DNA from 4 places in the Arthrobacter sedimenti genome. Region 4 is predicted to be linked to each of the others. Evidence: riboswitches for the same ligand, from Rfam matches in the RefSeq annotation. Region 4 holds a riboswitch; each other region holds the start of a gene.
What was found. Region 4 has a riboswitch for thiamine pyrophosphate ahead of ACFO0G_RS12160 (ECF transporter S component). Riboswitches for the same ligand answer to the same signal wherever they lie in the genome.
Positions count from the first base shown of each region.

Region 1 (3,706 bases), on a different contig from region 4:
CAGCCCGGCGGGTGGCTTCGGCGAAGGCCTCGTCGGCATAGGTGCGGAGCCAGGCAGCGTAGGCATGCGCGTCCGGCTCACCGGAGGCAACGAACTGGGCGTGCAGCTTCTCCCCTACCTCGGCATAGAGCCAGAAGCAGGGCAGGACGGCGGCAGCCAGGACAGCATACGAGCCCGACGCCGAAGCTGCGGTGAGGTGGTCGACGTAGGCCTTTGTGACGGGGCCGAGGCCGCCCTGGGCTGGCCGGGTGCTGAGCCAGGAGCGGTGGAGTTCCGTTTCCACCTCGAGGCAATGTTGGGCCGATCCTGCCCAGAACAGCTGTTCGGCCTCCGAGGGGGCCAGGGCGCTGGTGCGGGCCAGCACGCGGGAGTACCCGTTGAGGTAAAGGGCGTCCTGGGCCAGGTAGTAGGCAAAGTCCTTCTCGGCCAGGTCTCCGGTGGCCAGGCCGCGGATGAAGTCCAGCGCATAGATATCGTCGAGGTCCTGTTGGGCTTCCGCCCACAGCCGGGCCGCGAAGCCGCCTTCCTGCAGTGCCGGCCGCAGGTGGTGGAAGTGGTGCACGGGTCCATTCCCCTGGCCCACCTCCAGCAGACCCGAGTTCTCGAGGGCACCCGCCAGCCAGGGCTTGACCGTCCGCAGTGACGCTTCCCAGTCGCCCAGGCGGGCCTGCACCGTTGCCATGGCAGAGGAAAGGGAGCAGCCTGTGCCGTGACTGTTGCGGGTGGAGATCCGGTTGCCCGGGACTTCCACTACGTCCTGTCCCAGCAGGCCCGCGGTGTTGACCAGCGCGTCCGGGCAGTCCGAACCTGCCAGGTGTCCGCCCTTGACCAGCACGGTTGCCCCGGTAGCGTCGGCCAGGCGCCGGCCCTGGGCCAGTGCCTCGTCCCAGTTCCCGGCGGGGGCCGCGCCCACCAGCATGGCAAGCTCGGGCAGGTTTGGGGTGATGAGGTGGGCAAGGGGCAGCAGTTCCCGCAGTGCGGCTTCTGCCGACTCCTGCAGCAGCCGGTCACCGCTGGTGGCAACCATCACCGGATCAAGAACCACGACGGCGGGACGCACCTTTTCGAGCCACCCGCGCACAGTGCGGATCACTTCCCCGTCACCCAGCATGCCTATCTTGACGGCGTCGATGCTGATGTCGTCACTGACGGCATCCAATTGCTGGGCCAGGAAGGCGGCCGGAGGCACGTGCACGGCCTGTACGCCCCTAGTGTTTTGGGCCGTGAGGGCGGTGATGGCGGCCATGCCGTAACCGCCGTGCGCGGCGATGCTTTTGAGGTCTGCCTGGATACCCGCTCCGCCCGACGGGTCCGAGCCCGCGATGGAGAGCACGCGGGGAACGTCACGGCCCGCGGGTAACGCGGCGAATGCACCGGAGGCAACTGGCAGGGGCATGGAAAGGGTGGAAGACAAGAGACATCCCTTCGCCGGTACTAGCCGGACAGGTTCAACGGGTCTGGATCTCAGCCGGCCTTCTGCGCGGCACCCCGTGTCGGTTCCCAGCCTAACCGCTGGGGCCTGTCCGCAGGAAAGGTGACTGCAGGCGCGGGGAGGGTGGCCGCACGCAGGAGTCCCCGCCCTATGGACAGTTCCCCCTGTAATTTACGGGGGAACTGTCCACAAAGCGGGGACTCCTGAATGTTTCTTTGCTACAGCTCCGAGGCCGGGACGCCGACGCCGAGGATGATGGGTTCCTCTGCCGCCTTGCCCGGTTCCGCCGTGGCCTGTGCCTTATCCGTTTCCGGGGCCTTGGCTGCGTGCGAATGGCCTCCGGCAGTCGCCTGGACGTTTTCGTGGTGCTGGACAGCGGTCTCGTTGGCGGCACCCTGGGCACGGCTGGCACCCCGGTGGCGCCGCGGCCTCCGCTGACGCGACTGTTCCAGCGTGTGGTCCGAATAGTCCTTTTCGACGGGAGCATCCATTGCGGGGCGGGCTTCCGCTCCCCCGGTTTCGGCTTGCCGTTCCGGCGCGGGCTGTTCCGTTGCCGGCTGTTTAGGTGCCTGCGGCGTCTCGGCAGCCTTAGCTGGAGCGTCCTCCATGGACGACGCCGGCTGGCCGAGGTGGGCGAACGCTTCAGCGAGCCGGTCCAGGGTGAGGGCGGGCTTGGGCTGCTGCTCCTCCGCATGCTCCACGAACGGAAGCGGGACTTCTTCGCCGCCGAACGTCAGGACAGCTGCGGGACGCGTGGGGGCATCGGCGTCGTACTTCTCCTCTGCCGGAGCGGCCGCCGCAGGCGGGGCTGCCGGCACCTGGCGGGTTGCGGCCACTTCGTCGTCGTGCAAGTGCGCGGCGTGGGCGGCAGCGGCGATGTTTGCCAGGGCAAGCCGGGTGGCTTCTGCCTTGGCGTGCCGCTCAGCGTCCGTGGGCTCCGGGTGGACAGTGTGGACCTGGACGGCAGGCACCGGTGCGGCTTCGGGCTGCTGGCCGCCGCGTCCGCGCCGCCGCTTGCGTTCCGAACGTGCGCCGGGCTGGTTGTTGTCAGTCCGCTGGCCTTCGGTGCGGTGGGCTTCCGGCCGGGCTTCGGGCCGGTTGTCGCTGCGCTGGACGTGGTGGTGCTCGGCGGCAACGACGTTGGCGCGGCGGTGCTCCACGGGATCGTCGTGGGTCACCACGCCGCGGCCGGCGCAGGCCTCGCACTGTTCGCCGAAGACCTCCAGCAGCCCGGTGCCCATGCGCTTGCGGGTCATCTGGACCAGGCCGAGGGAGGTCACTTCGGCAACCTGGTGCTTGGTGCGGTCGCGGCCCAGGCATTCCACCAGGCGGCGCAGCACCAGGTCGCGGTTGGATTCGAGCACCATGTCGATGAAGTCGATCACGATGATGCCGCCGATATCGCGCAGCCGCAGCTGGCGCACCACTTCCTCGGCAGCTTCAAGGTTGTTCTTGGTGACGGTTTCCTCGAGGTTGCCGCCGCTGCCGGTGAACTTGCCGGTGTTGACGTCCACTACTGTCATGGCCTCGGTGCGGTCGATCACCAGGGAGCCGCCGGAGGGCAGGAAGACCTTCCGTTCGAGGGCCTTGTGGATCTGCTCATCGATGCGCCAGGCGGAGAAGATGTCCTGGTCCTTGGTCCACTTTTCGAGGCGGCCCACCAGGTCCGGGGCCACGTAGGTCACGTAGGCCTCGATGGTGTCCCATGCTTCCTCACCGGAGACGATGAGCTTGGAGAAGTCCTCGTTGAAGACGTCGCGGACCACCTTGATGGTCAGGTCCGGCTCGCCGTAGAGCAGTTCGGGGGCCAGGATCTTGGTGGAGGCAGACTGGCTTTCAATGCCTTCCCACTGGGCCCGCAGCCGGTTGATATCGTGCGTGAGCTCTTCCTCGGAAGCGCCCTCGGCGGCCGTGCGGACAATGACGCCGGCGTGCTCGGGCAGGCGGTCCTTGAGGATGCGCTTGAGGCGGTTCCGTTCGACGTCGGGCAGCTTGCGCGAGATGCCGGTCATGGATCCGCCGGGTACGTACACCAGGTAGCGTCCGGGCAGCGAGATCTGGCTGGTGAGGCGGGCGCCCTTATGGCCCACGGGGTCCTTGGTGACCTGGACCAGGACGGTATCGCCGGACTTCAGCGCGTTCTCGATGCGGCGCTGCTTGCCCTCGAGGTTCACGGCTTCCCAGTTGACCTCGCCGGCGTACAGGACCGCGTTGCGGCCGCGCCCAATGTCAACGAACGCCGCTTCCATGGACGGCAGCACGTTCTGGACCTTG
Region 1 covers NZ_JBHSDQ010000003.1:64,330-68,035, reverse strand. The annotation lists gene thiD (bifunctional hydroxymethylpyrimidine kinase/phosphomethylpyrimidine kinase) at 1-1,396, opposite strand, end outside; TPP riboswitch at 1,404-1,501, opposite strand; gene ACFO0G_RS08360 (Rne/Rng family ribonuclease) at 1,651-3,706, opposite strand, start outside.
Region 1: linked by a shared signal. The riboswitch ahead of thiD (bifunctional hydroxymethylpyrimidine kinase/phosphomethylpyrimidine kinase) and the one ahead of ACFO0G_RS12160 (ECF transporter S component) in region 4 are both predicted to bind thiamine pyrophosphate.

Region 2 (3,706 bases), on a different contig from region 4:
CCGGCGCGTTTCAGCGCGGCGTCATGGGTGGCGACAAAGATCTCGGTGAAGCCCATGGCGGTTGCCCTTCTTCCGTTGGCGGAACAGCGCGCCGGGCGCTGGTGCAGCCCGGCCGTACGGGATCAGCCTAGTAGTTGCCCGGCTGCCGGTGCACGCCGGAGCCCTTTTCTGCCGCCCTTGTGCTCAAACGGCCGCCAAGGCCGCCGCTCAGCGGACGGCGACCCGGATCCTGTTGCGCCACGGGTCCTCGAAGCGGAGCTCGGCACCGGTGTGGTGCGAGGCCACTCCGGCAACCTTGAGCCGGTCGGCCAGCGCCCCGACGTCGTCCCCTGACGGAACCTCGATCAGCACTTCCCCGAGCCCCAGCGTGTCCTTGCGGGGCCCGGCACCGCGGCTGTTCCAGACGTTCATTGCCATGTGGTGGTGGTAGCGGCCGGCGGATACGAACAACGCCTGCCCGTGCCAGCCCGCCGTCTTTTCGAAGCCGAGGGTGCCTACGTAGAAGTCCCGGGCAGTCTGGACGTCGCCCACCTGCAGGTGCACGTGCCCAACGCCCGCGGACGTCTGCCGTTGGCCTTCCAAAGACTGCTCTGTGAGGTACTGCTCCAGGTACCGCTGCGGCGGCAGGGCAAGGCTGTCCATGACCACGTCCGTCCCGTTCCAGGACCAGTTGCTGCGCGGGCGGTCCCAGTACAGCTCGATGCCGTTGCCCTCGGGATCGGTGAAGTAGAAGGCCTCGCTCACCAGATGGTCGGCGCTGCCGGTGAAGGACCGCGGCTCATACTGGGCGGCCGTGGCGACGGTGGCGGCCAGGGAAGCCTGGTCCTCGAACAGCAGCGCCGTGTGGAACAGGCCCGCCTCTCCCCTGCCGGGAAGGTGCAGCCCGGGCGCCGGCGCCAGGTGGACCAAGGGAGTGCCGAGGCGGCCAAGGTAGAGCCCGCCGTCCTGTTCGGCCACCACCTCGAGTCCCAATGCGCGCTGGTAGTAGTCGGTCATGAGCTTCATGTCGCCCACCTTGAGCATCACAGTGCCCATGGCGAGGTCGGCAGGAAGCAGATCCCGGCTGGTGGCTGCTGAGGTCATTGAAGGCTCCTTGTGTTGGAGGCCGTCCCGTTGGCGGCCTGTCACATATTAAAATTACTTGAAGCTTCAATTTATTCCAAGTTCCCGGGCCCTTCCGGTCAGCGGACGACGCGGCCTCCCAGCACCACGTGTTCCAGGCCCTTGATAGTTTCCGGTACGGCCCGCGGGTCTTCCCGGCACACCACGACATCGGCCCGCGCCCCTTCGGCCAGGCCGTCTGACCCCAGCCACGCGCGGGCTGCCCAGCAACCTGCATCCAGTGCTGCTGCCATTGGCAGGCCGGCGCTGTGCAGGGCCAGGATCTCGTCCGCGATCCTGCCGTGCCGGATCACGCTGCCGGCGTCGGTGCCGGCGAAGATGCGCACGCCAGCTGCGTAGGCTTCCGCCACGCGTTCCAGCCGGCGTTCCCACAGGGCACGCATGTGGGCGGCGTACCGGGGGAACTTTGCATCCGCCTGTGCGGCGATGTCCGGGAAGGTGGCGATGTTGACCAGCGTGGGCACGATCGGCACGCCCTGTTCGGCAAACCGGGGCAGGTGCCGCGGCAGGAGCCCGGTGGCGTGCTCGATGCAGTCGATGTCCGCGTCCAGCATCTGGTCCAGTGTGTCCTCGGCGAAACAGTGCGCTGTCACGCGCGCACCTTCGTCATGCGCTGCCTGGACGGCATCCCGTACGACGGCGGCGGGAAAGGAAGGCGCCAGGTCGCCGGCGCTTCGGTCAATCCAGTCCCCCACGAGCTTGACCCAGCCGTCGCCGTCGCGCGCCTGCTTGCGGACGGCCTCCACGAGGCCCTCCGGCTCCACCTCCTCAGCGAAGCCGCGCAAATAGCGGCGCGTCCGCGCCACGTGGCGCCCGGCACGGATCAGTATGGGGAAGTCCCGGCCGCCCTGCATCCAGCGGGTATCGGCCGGCGAGCCGGCGTCGCGGACCAGCAGGGTTCCGGCGTTGAGGTCGGCCAGCGCCTGCTCCTCAGCAGTGGCGGCGTCAACGGGGCCGGCCGGGCCCAGCCCGATGTGGCAGTGCGCGTCAACGAACCCCGGCAGTACCCAGCCATGAAGGACCCTGCCCGGCTCCGTCTCAGGCCGGGTGAAGGTGAGGCTCCCGTCCACGGACCAAAGCCCGTTCCGGACGCTGTCCGGTTCGGTAAGGACCGGACCGCGGAATTCAATGACTTCTGGCATAAGGACTTCCTTTCGCTGCCCGGACAGGCTACACCCGGGAATGTGACAAGGCAGTTCCAGCGGCCTGTGGTAGCTTCGTTCCTGACCACACGGGTGCCCCTGCAGGGGCTGAGATCGGGCTGACGCGGCCTGCGACCGTTGAACCTGTCCGGGTAATGCCGGCGAAGGAAGTGAGTATTCCCTTGAGTACGCAAAATACCCAGTTGAACCCTGCCCAAATCCAGGCCGAAGCAGCGGCGGACGGTCAGTCAGCCCTCCAGGTGACCCAATCCCTGAAGTCGCATTCGTTGGCCTTCATTGAAGATGCCGGCGCCGGAATCCGGGTGCCGGTCACGGAGATTTCCCTTGAGCCGTCCCCCAACGGCCGGCCCAACAAACCGTTCCGGACCTACCGGACGGCGGGACCGGGCAGCGACCCCGTCCGCGGCCTTCAGCCCTTCCGCTCCGAGTGGATCGCGGCACGCGCGGACACCGAGCCGTACACCGGCAGGCAGCGCAACCTGCTCGACGACGGCCGCTCGGCTGTCCGCCGCGGTGCCGCCTCCGCGGAGTGGCAGGGTGGGCAGCCGGTGCCCCGCCGCGCCGTCGACGGCCACACCGTGACGCAGATGCACTACGCCCGGCAGGGAATCATCACCCAGGAGATGCGCTTCGTGGCGCTGCGCGAAAACTGCGATGTGGAACTGGTGCGGAGTGAGCTCGCGGCGGGCCGCGCGATTATCCCCAGCAACATCAACCACCCGGAGTCCGAGCCGATGATCATCGGCAAGGCGTTCCTGGTGAAGATCAACGCCAACATCGGCAACTCGGCAGTCACCAGCTCGATCGCTGAGGAGGTGGACAAGCTGCAGTGGGCCACGCAGTGGGGCGCCGACACTGTGATGGATCTGTCCACCGGCGATGACATCCACACCACGAGGGAATGGATCATCCGCAACTCCCCTGTCCCCATCGGCACCGTGCCCATCTACCAGGCGCTGGAAAAGGTCAACGGCGAGGCCAACGCCCTGACGTGGGAAATCTTCCGGGACACCGTGATCGAACAGTGCGAACAGGGTGTGGACTACATGACCATCCACGCCGGCGTGCTGCTGCGCTACGTTCCCCTGACAGCCAACCGGGTGACGGGCATCGTCTCGCGCGGCGGCTCCATCATGGCCGGCTGGTGCCTGGCCCACCACCGGGAGAACTTCCTGTACACGCACTTCGACGAGCTATGCGAAATCTTCGCCAAATACGACGTCGCCTTCTCGCTGGGCGACGGCCTCCGCCCCGGTTCGACGGCTGACGCCAACGACGCCGCACAGTTCGCGGAGCTGGACACGCTCGCCGAGCTGACGCAGCGGGCGTGGGAGTACGACGTGCAGGTGATGGTGGAAGGACCTGGCCACGTTCCCTTCCACCTGGTCCGCGAGAACGTGGAGCGGCAGCAGGAGCTGTGC
Region 2 covers NZ_JBHSDQ010000001.1:18,045-21,750, forward strand. The annotation lists gene ACFO0G_RS00105 (hypothetical protein) at 1-56, opposite strand, end outside; gene ACFO0G_RS00110 (VOC family protein) at 208-1,083, opposite strand; gene ACFO0G_RS00115 (amidohydrolase family protein) at 1,182-2,264, opposite strand; TPP riboswitch at 2,344-2,451, shown strand; gene thiC (phosphomethylpyrimidine synthase ThiC) at 2,447-3,706, shown strand, end outside.
Region 2: linked by a shared signal. The riboswitch ahead of thiC (phosphomethylpyrimidine synthase ThiC) and the one ahead of ACFO0G_RS12160 (ECF transporter S component) in region 4 are both predicted to bind thiamine pyrophosphate.

Region 3 (3,706 bases), on a different contig from region 4:
AGCCGGGAACATCGCCGCCATTGCTCAGGGCCTCGCAGATGACCAGGACGAAGCGGTCCACCAAGCGGCGCAGCGGCGCGGTGGTGTGGGCATACGCCGCGCCGATGGCGGACTGGATCCCATCCTCGGGGACGGTTCCGTCAAAGGCGGTGTAGGAGGCTCCGCGGAACAGCATGCCTGCCGAATGCATGATGGCCAGCTGCCTCGGGTCGGTGGGATCCAGTGACCGCAGGTATTCGCCGTAGCTGACTTCGCCGTCCCACGGCCTGCCCAGCACCTCGGTCTGCAGCCGGAAATGCCTCAGGGACCGTTCATCCGGGGCCGGCATAGTTCGCAGGATGCCCACCTTGCCCTCCAGCATGAGCTCCGCCGCCGCCATCCCGGTCATCAACGAAATCTGCGCGTTCCAGTCCTCCACGGGAAGCTGCGGAACGGCGTCAATCCGGTAGCCGCCGTCGGGCAGTTGGACGATCTCCTGTTCGGGCATGTTGAGGCTGGCGCCTTCACGCGCCCGCTCCAGTGCCACCCGCTTCAGGCCCACCTCGCGGAGCAGATGGAGCACGGGGGAGGCCGTCCCGGCGTCGAGGTCTGCCTGGGCGCCCTTGTAGCTGAGCTTGTCACGGCTGCGGACCCGCGCCCGGCGGACGCCCACTGTCAGGACGGTTGCTTCGCCGTCGAGAGTGAAATCCCATACGAAGGCAGAACACTCCTGGCCGGGCAGCAGGCTCCCGGCCCCTTCGCTGATGACTTCCGGGTGCAGCGGGATCCGGCCGTCCGGTGCGTAGAACGTCTGTCCGCGCCGCCGCGTCTCGGCGTCCAGGGGACCTCCCGGCGCAACGAAGGCCGGAACATCGGCGATCGCGTACATCACGCGGTAGCCGTCCCCGTCCAATTCGATGAACACCGCCTGGTCCAGGTCCGTGGAGGACGCCGGGTCGATAGTGACAAACTCGACGGCGGTCAGGTCGTAGGACGGCAGTTGCAGCGCCGCCACGGCGGCCAGGGCGTCTTCCACGGCTTCGGCGGGATAGGGGCCGGGAAGTTCAAGTTCCGTCCGCAGCAGGCCCAGCGCCTCTTCCAAGGCATTCTTGTGGTCGTGAACGTTGGGAGCCAGCCGATGATGTGACACAAAATTCAGCGTAGCCCCAAGTTCCGCGATTAAGCAGGCTCAGGAGCCGGCGGCGTCCAGCGCGTCGAGGAGGGAGGCAGCAGCTGCGGCGGGATCAGGGGCTTCGGTGATGGTGCGGACCACCACGATCCTGCGCGCACCCGCCTCCGCCACCTGGTGGACGTTGCCGTGGTCGATGCCGCCAATGGCAAACCAGGGCACGGGATCGGCAGCCTGCCGGGACGCCCCGGCTGCGTACTTCACCAGTTCGGGACCGACGGCGGCCCTACCGGGTTTGGTGGGGGTGGCCCAGACCGGACCCACGCAGAAGTAGTCCAGCCCGGAGGGGCCGGCGGTTGCGGCCAGGGCGGCATCCACCTGTTCGGTGGTGTGGCTGGAAAGTCCGATGGCGGCGTTGCCGTTGACCAGAGTGCGTGCTGCCGCCAGCGGCAGGTCCTTCTGGCCAATGTGGAACACGGGGGCCCCGGAAAGCACGGCGATGTCGGCGCGGTCATTGACCGCCCACAGCTTGCCGTGACGGACCGCCACTTCCTTCAGCACCGCCAAGAGGTCCAGTTCCTCGGCGGCTTCGATGGTCTTGTCACGCAGCTGGATGATGTCCACGCCGCCGGCAAACGCCGCGTCCACGAACTCCGCAAAGTCGCCGCGGTCCCGCCGCGCATCGGTGCAGAGGTACAGGCGCGCCGCCTTGAGGGCCTCGCTGTCGCGGGCATTGACAACCTCGGCACTGGCAACTCCGCCGGCCGGAGCATGGGAACCTGCGGGAAAGGATGAGGTGGTCGCATTCATGCCTGCAAGCCTAGTTCCTCTAAACTGGGGAGGTACTGCGGGAGCCCGCGGCAGCTGTCACAAAGCGCCGGGCTGAGAGGGCGTCAGAGCCGACCGCTTGACCTGATCCGGTTAATGCCGGCGTAGGGAAGGAACCCAGATGCATACCCCCGGCACCGCTCAGCCCGCATCCGTTGACGCGTCCATCCCCTCCACCCTTCGTGCCGACGTCGCCGTCATTGGCGGGGGAGTGGTGGGACATGGCATCGCCTGGGAATTGCAGCGTTCCGGACGCTCCGTCGTCCTCATCGACGATGCGCCCGGCGCCGGCGCCAGCTGGGCCGCGGCCGGCATGCTGGCCCCGGTGAGCGAACTGCACTACCAGGAGGAGGACCTCCTGGAACTCATGCTGGAGGCATCGTCACGGTGGCCGGCGTTCGCTGCCGGTGTCACCGATGCATCGGGGGCGGATTCCGGATACCTCACGACGCCGACACTCGCCGTGGGTGCCGACGCCGCCGACCGCCGCGCGCTGATGGACCTGCGCACAGTCCAGCAGGCGAGCGGCCTGGCCGTGGAACCCCTGACCGTGCGGGAGGCCCGCAAACGCGAACCCCTCCTCAGCCCTGCCATCGCCTGTGCCCTCGACACCCTGGCGGACCACCAGGTGGATCCCCGCCGGTTGGTGGCGGCCCTGCGGCAGGCCCTGGCCCGCGCCGCCCAAGAGTTGCCTGGCCTGGTCGTGGCCGGTGCGGTGGACGGGTACGCCGTGCCGAAACGGGCAGCCGGGCTGATGTGGGAAGGTGGAACGGTCGCCGGCGTCCGGCTCGCCGGTGGCGGTGCCGTCCTGGCAACAGAAACCGTGGTGGCCAACGGCCTGCAGTCAGGCGCGCTCGCGGACCTGCCCCGTGGCCTCGAACTGCCGCTGCGGCCCGTCCACGGGGACATCCTCCGCCTTGCGGTTCCCCGGCACCTCCAGCCCCTGGTGACAGCAACGGTGCGGGGCCTGGTCCACGGAGTCCCGGTCTACATCGTCCCGCGGCAGGACGGGACCGTGGTGATTGGAGCCACCCAGCGCGAGGACGCCCTGTCCGATGCCGTCAGCGCCGGCGGCGTCTACCAGCTACTGCGCGATGCCCAGGCCCTGGTGCCCGCCGTCGCCGAACTCGAATTGCTGGAGTGCACCGCCCGTGCCCGCCCCGGAACCCCGGACAATGCACCGCTGCTGGGGCGGGTGCCGGTGGACCTGGCCTTAGGAAGCGAAGGATCCGGAGCGGATTCCGGTCACGTCCCGGGGCTCATCATCGCCACCGGGTTCTTCCGTCACGGCGTCCTCCTCACACCTGCGGCAGCAGCAATTTGCGCGGAACTGCTGGACGGAAAAGCCGACCCCCGCTGGGCACCCTTCAGCCCCGACCGGTTCTCCAGGCCGGCACCGGCGGCAAAAGACACCGATATCAAGGAGACAGCGTGAACATCACCCTCAACGGCAACCCGCACGCGGTGGCGAACGGCGCCTCCATCACCACGCTCGTCAGCCAGGTCACCGGACGCCCGCTGGCTGACAACGGGCAGGCGACGGACGGTGGGAAACTGGGCGTCGCCGTCGCCCATAACGCCCAGGTGGTGCCGCGCAGCCAATGGTTCGCCACGGTGCTCGCCGAGGGCGACGACATCGAACTCGTTACAGCAGTACAGGGAGGCTGACGCCATGACCGAAACCAGCACCATCAACCCCGCCGGGAACACAGGTGCCGCCGACGCCCTGGTGATTGACGGCGTCGCCCTCGGCTCCCGCCTCATCATGGG
Region 3 covers NZ_JBHSDQ010000001.1:409,043-412,748, reverse strand. The annotation lists gene ACFO0G_RS01820 (RNB domain-containing ribonuclease) at 1-1,129, opposite strand, end outside; gene thiE (thiamine phosphate synthase) at 1,169-1,918, opposite strand; TPP riboswitch at 1,946-2,064, shown strand; gene thiO (glycine oxidase ThiO) at 2,058-3,371, shown strand; gene thiS (sulfur carrier protein ThiS) at 3,368-3,604, shown strand; gene ACFO0G_RS01800 (thiazole synthase) at 3,609-3,706, shown strand, end outside.
Region 3: linked by a shared signal. The riboswitch ahead of thiO (glycine oxidase ThiO) and the one ahead of ACFO0G_RS12160 (ECF transporter S component) in region 4 are both predicted to bind thiamine pyrophosphate.

Region 4 (3,706 bases):
ACCCCGGTCCCGAGCAGCTTGATGAGAAGGTTCATTCCTAATACTCCTTGCGGACGGAAAACGGACTGCCTCCAGCCTAGCCGTACACCCGTCGCGGTCCCGGCAAGAGTCGGGGCAAGGGCGTGGCCGGCCGGCGGGGCTTGTTGAACTGGCTAGCCCGCCGGCTGGCTAGGTGGCCTGGGGCTCGGTGCGGAACTTGATCATCTTGTGCGTGCCGTCGCAGTAGGGCTTGATGGCGGACGCCCCGCACCGGCACAAGGCCACCGTTTTCCGCTCCCGGGGCACGGCACCGCCGGATGGGGTGACGATCTCAAATTCGCCCCGGACAATGAGTGGCCCGTCCGGGCAAACCACGATCGAGCTCGCGGCAGGTTCCTGCTCCTCGTGTACCTGGTCCATGTCGGCTCCTGTTCCCTGCTGTTCCAGGCTCATGCCTGCACCGCATCCATCGTTGTTGTTTCTGGCCGGCCCGGGACGCCCTGGCCCTGCCGCGGCGGCGCCTGTCACGCTGCCGCCGGCACGGCCGCCCGGAGTGAAGTCTGCCCGGCTTCCCAGGACGACATCAGGTGGGCGGAAAGGCGGCTGTCGATGGCCATGACGGCCGTGGCCCCGAACAGGACGTCGGCCAGCAGTTGGGGTTCAGCTTCCACCAGGCCGCCGGCGAGGTCGCGTCCGGCGATCTGTTCGTGGACGGCGTCGGCCTCCACGTGCTCGTCAAAGTAGTGCGTGATTTCCGGGCCGAAGCCGTGCCGGCGGAATCCGTTGCCGTAGAAGCGGTTGGGCTGGGAGGACGTCATTTCGTAGATTGCCAGGTGCCCGGTGATGGCACCGCGGAGCCGCCGGTTCAGGCCGCAGAGCGACATGAGGTTGACCGAAGCCAGGGAGACCGCCGGTACGGCGTCCACGTAGGCGCCGTAGCTGTCGTCCAGGCCCAGGCCGCGCATGGTCCGGGCAAACAGCGCGCTGTGCATCCGCTCAGGCCGGCCGCCGCCGTATTCGTCCGCCTGGATTTCCACCAGGGCCGCCTTCGGCCGGCCGCTGAGCCGCGGAATGGCCCATGTGTGCGGATCGGCTTCCTTCAGTTGGTACATGGACTTGTGGACCAGGAACTCTTTGAGCTGGTCCAGTGTGGCTTTCCTGGCCACGTAGCGGGACACGCTGGGACCGGTATCCGTGGCGGCCAGGCCAAAGAGGACGTCGGCAACCGCGTCGCTGGTCATGGCAACCCCGCCGGGCAGTTCGAAGTTCCCGGCGGTTTGGTACGCGGCAGCGCGCAGTGCCGCTTCGAAGGGTTCCTCGATCAACCGCCGGACGCTGATCAGCGCCGGCTCCCATTCCCAGAGGTCTGAAACGCCGTCCAGGCCGGAGTAATGGAGTTCGTAAAGGCAGAAAAGCGAAAGTTGGATGTCCTCGTCGGAGATGATGTCGCCGGACCCGGCCAGCTGCCGCACCACCAGGGAGTACAGCCCGTCCAGGCCCGGCCCGGCGGTGTCCGGAGCCTGCGCCAGGACCTGGAACAGTGCGCTGCTGACGGGTCCTCTGGGTTCCGGGATTCTCATGGTGCTCCTTGGTCTGCCGCACTGCTGACGGGAACGAACGGGGGGCCGCCCATGGTGAGTCCCATGCCCGTCCTCCTCGAAACCCGGGAGACAACATAGTAAGCATGATTACTAATAAAAGCTAAGCGCACTGACCTCCAGGCGTCACGCCATCACAAAGCGGCCGGTCACATCCGGTCCGCTTGGCGCCCGCAGCCCTCAATCCTGCGCCGGCCGGTGTAAACTGGAGCACGCCCGGAAGGGCAATCACAAGCCTTACCCAAACCAAAAAGCAACACTAAAAACGACAGGGGAGCGCCGCCGTCGGGCATCCTGGCACAAGCCGGGCACCGCAGGTGGGCGCTGAGAGTGCGGACAGCCGCAGACCCTCGAACCTGATCCGGTTAGTACCGGCGCAAGGGAGTCGAGTTCTCAAAGTGTCGCGGCTGCACGGCAACGGGCCGTCAGCCGGGTCCACTTTCCCCTCCTGTTTCCCAGGAGGATCACATGAGCACTGCAGCAATCAAGAAGACCACCAGCAGGTCCTGGCGCGTCGTGGACATCGTGGTGGCTGCGCTGGTGGCCATCGCCGGCGGCGTCATCTTCTGGGCGTGGGACCAGGGCGCGGCAGCGCTGTCGGCCCCCATGAACGCCGCCTACCCACCCCTCACCGGGCTGCTGGCCGGCGGATGGATGATCCCGGGCGTGCTGGGCATGCTCATCATCCGCAAGCCCGGCGCCGCCCTGTTCTGCGAAACCGTGGCCGCCACCGGGGAACTGCTCATGGGCTCCCAGTACGGCGCCTCGGTCCTCTTCTCGGGCTTCATCCAGGGCCTCGGCGCGGAAATCATCTTCGCAATCTTCGTGTACCGCAAGTTCAACCTGCCCGTATCGCTGCTCGCCGGCGCCGCGGCCGGATTCTTCTGCGGCCTGAATGACTCCTTTGCGCCGTGGGGCTGGAACATCGCCTACTCGGGCGCGGACAAGTTCGCCTACATCGTCCTCACCACCATTTCCGGGGCAGTCCTGGCAGGTGCCCTGGCCTGGCTCGCCACCCGCGGCCTGGCCCGCACCGGCGTCCTGAGCTCCTTCGCCTCCCGCAAGGCTGCCACGGAGCCAGTCTTCTCCTGATGGCACCCTCCCAGGGCGCCGGCGGCCCCGTCCGCCCAGCCGCCGTCACCGCCCGCGGCTGGGGCTGGCGGCACGCCGGCAGGGCCAAGCCCGCCGTCCATGCCCTTGACCTGGACATCCGCCCCGGCGAGCGGGTGCTGCTGCTTGGCCCCTCGGGCGCCGGAAAGTCGACGCTCCTCCATGCCCTCGCCGGCGTGCTGGGAGACATCAACGACGACGGCGAGGCAGGCGACGCCGACGAGTCGGGTTCGCTGCTGGTTGACGGTGCCGTGCCCCGCTCCCAGCGTGGCCGCGCCGGCCTGATGCAGCAGGACCCGGAGACGCAGGTGGTCCTTTCGCGCGTGGGGGACGACGTCGCCTTCGGCGCCGAGAACCTTGCCGTGCCGCGGGATGCCATCTGGGCGCGCGTGCACGAGGCGCTTGCCGACGTCGGACTGTCCCACCTCCCGCTGGACCACCCGACGTCGGCCCTGTCCGGCGGGCAAAAGCAGCGCCTGGCGCTGGCGGGGATCCTGGCCATGCGGCCGGGGCTGATCCTGCTGGACGAGCCCACCGCCAACCTGGACCCGGACGGGGTGCTGGAAGTCCGCGACGCCGTGGCGCGCTGCCTGGACAAGACGGGGGCCACGCTGGTGGTGGTGGAGCACCGCGTGTCCGTGTGGAAGGACTTGGTGGACCGGATCGTGGTCCTGCAGCCGGGCTCGTCCAGCGAGCCCGCCGTGCTCCTGGACGGGCCGCCGGACCGGGTACTCAGCGAGGCACGGACCATGCTCGCCACCGCAGGGGTATGGGTCCCCGGGTACGTCCCGGCCACCCGGGCCCGGGCTGCGGTGCCGGCGCCGGGAACGGGCAACCTCCTGCTGGCCGCCGAACAGCTGGGCGTCTCCCGCGAACGTTCCCGCCGCCATGGCTTCCGCAAAATCCCGCCCGTCCCCGTCCAGGAAGGTGTAGCCGCCCAGGTCCGCGCCGGGCAGGCGCTGGCCATCACCGGTCCCAACGGCGCCGGCAAGTCCACGTTCGCGCTGACCCTCGCCGGC
Region 4 covers NZ_JBHSDQ010000004.1:339,459-343,164, reverse strand. The annotation lists gene ACFO0G_RS12175 (DUF4235 domain-containing protein) at 1-35, opposite strand, end outside; gene ACFO0G_RS12170 (CDGSH iron-sulfur domain-containing protein) at 169-432, opposite strand; gene ACFO0G_RS12165 (iron-containing redox enzyme family protein) at 504-1,559, opposite strand; TPP riboswitch at 1,838-1,978, shown strand; gene ACFO0G_RS12160 (ECF transporter S component) at 2,046-2,669, shown strand; gene ACFO0G_RS12155 (ABC transporter ATP-binding protein) at 2,669-3,706, shown strand, end outside.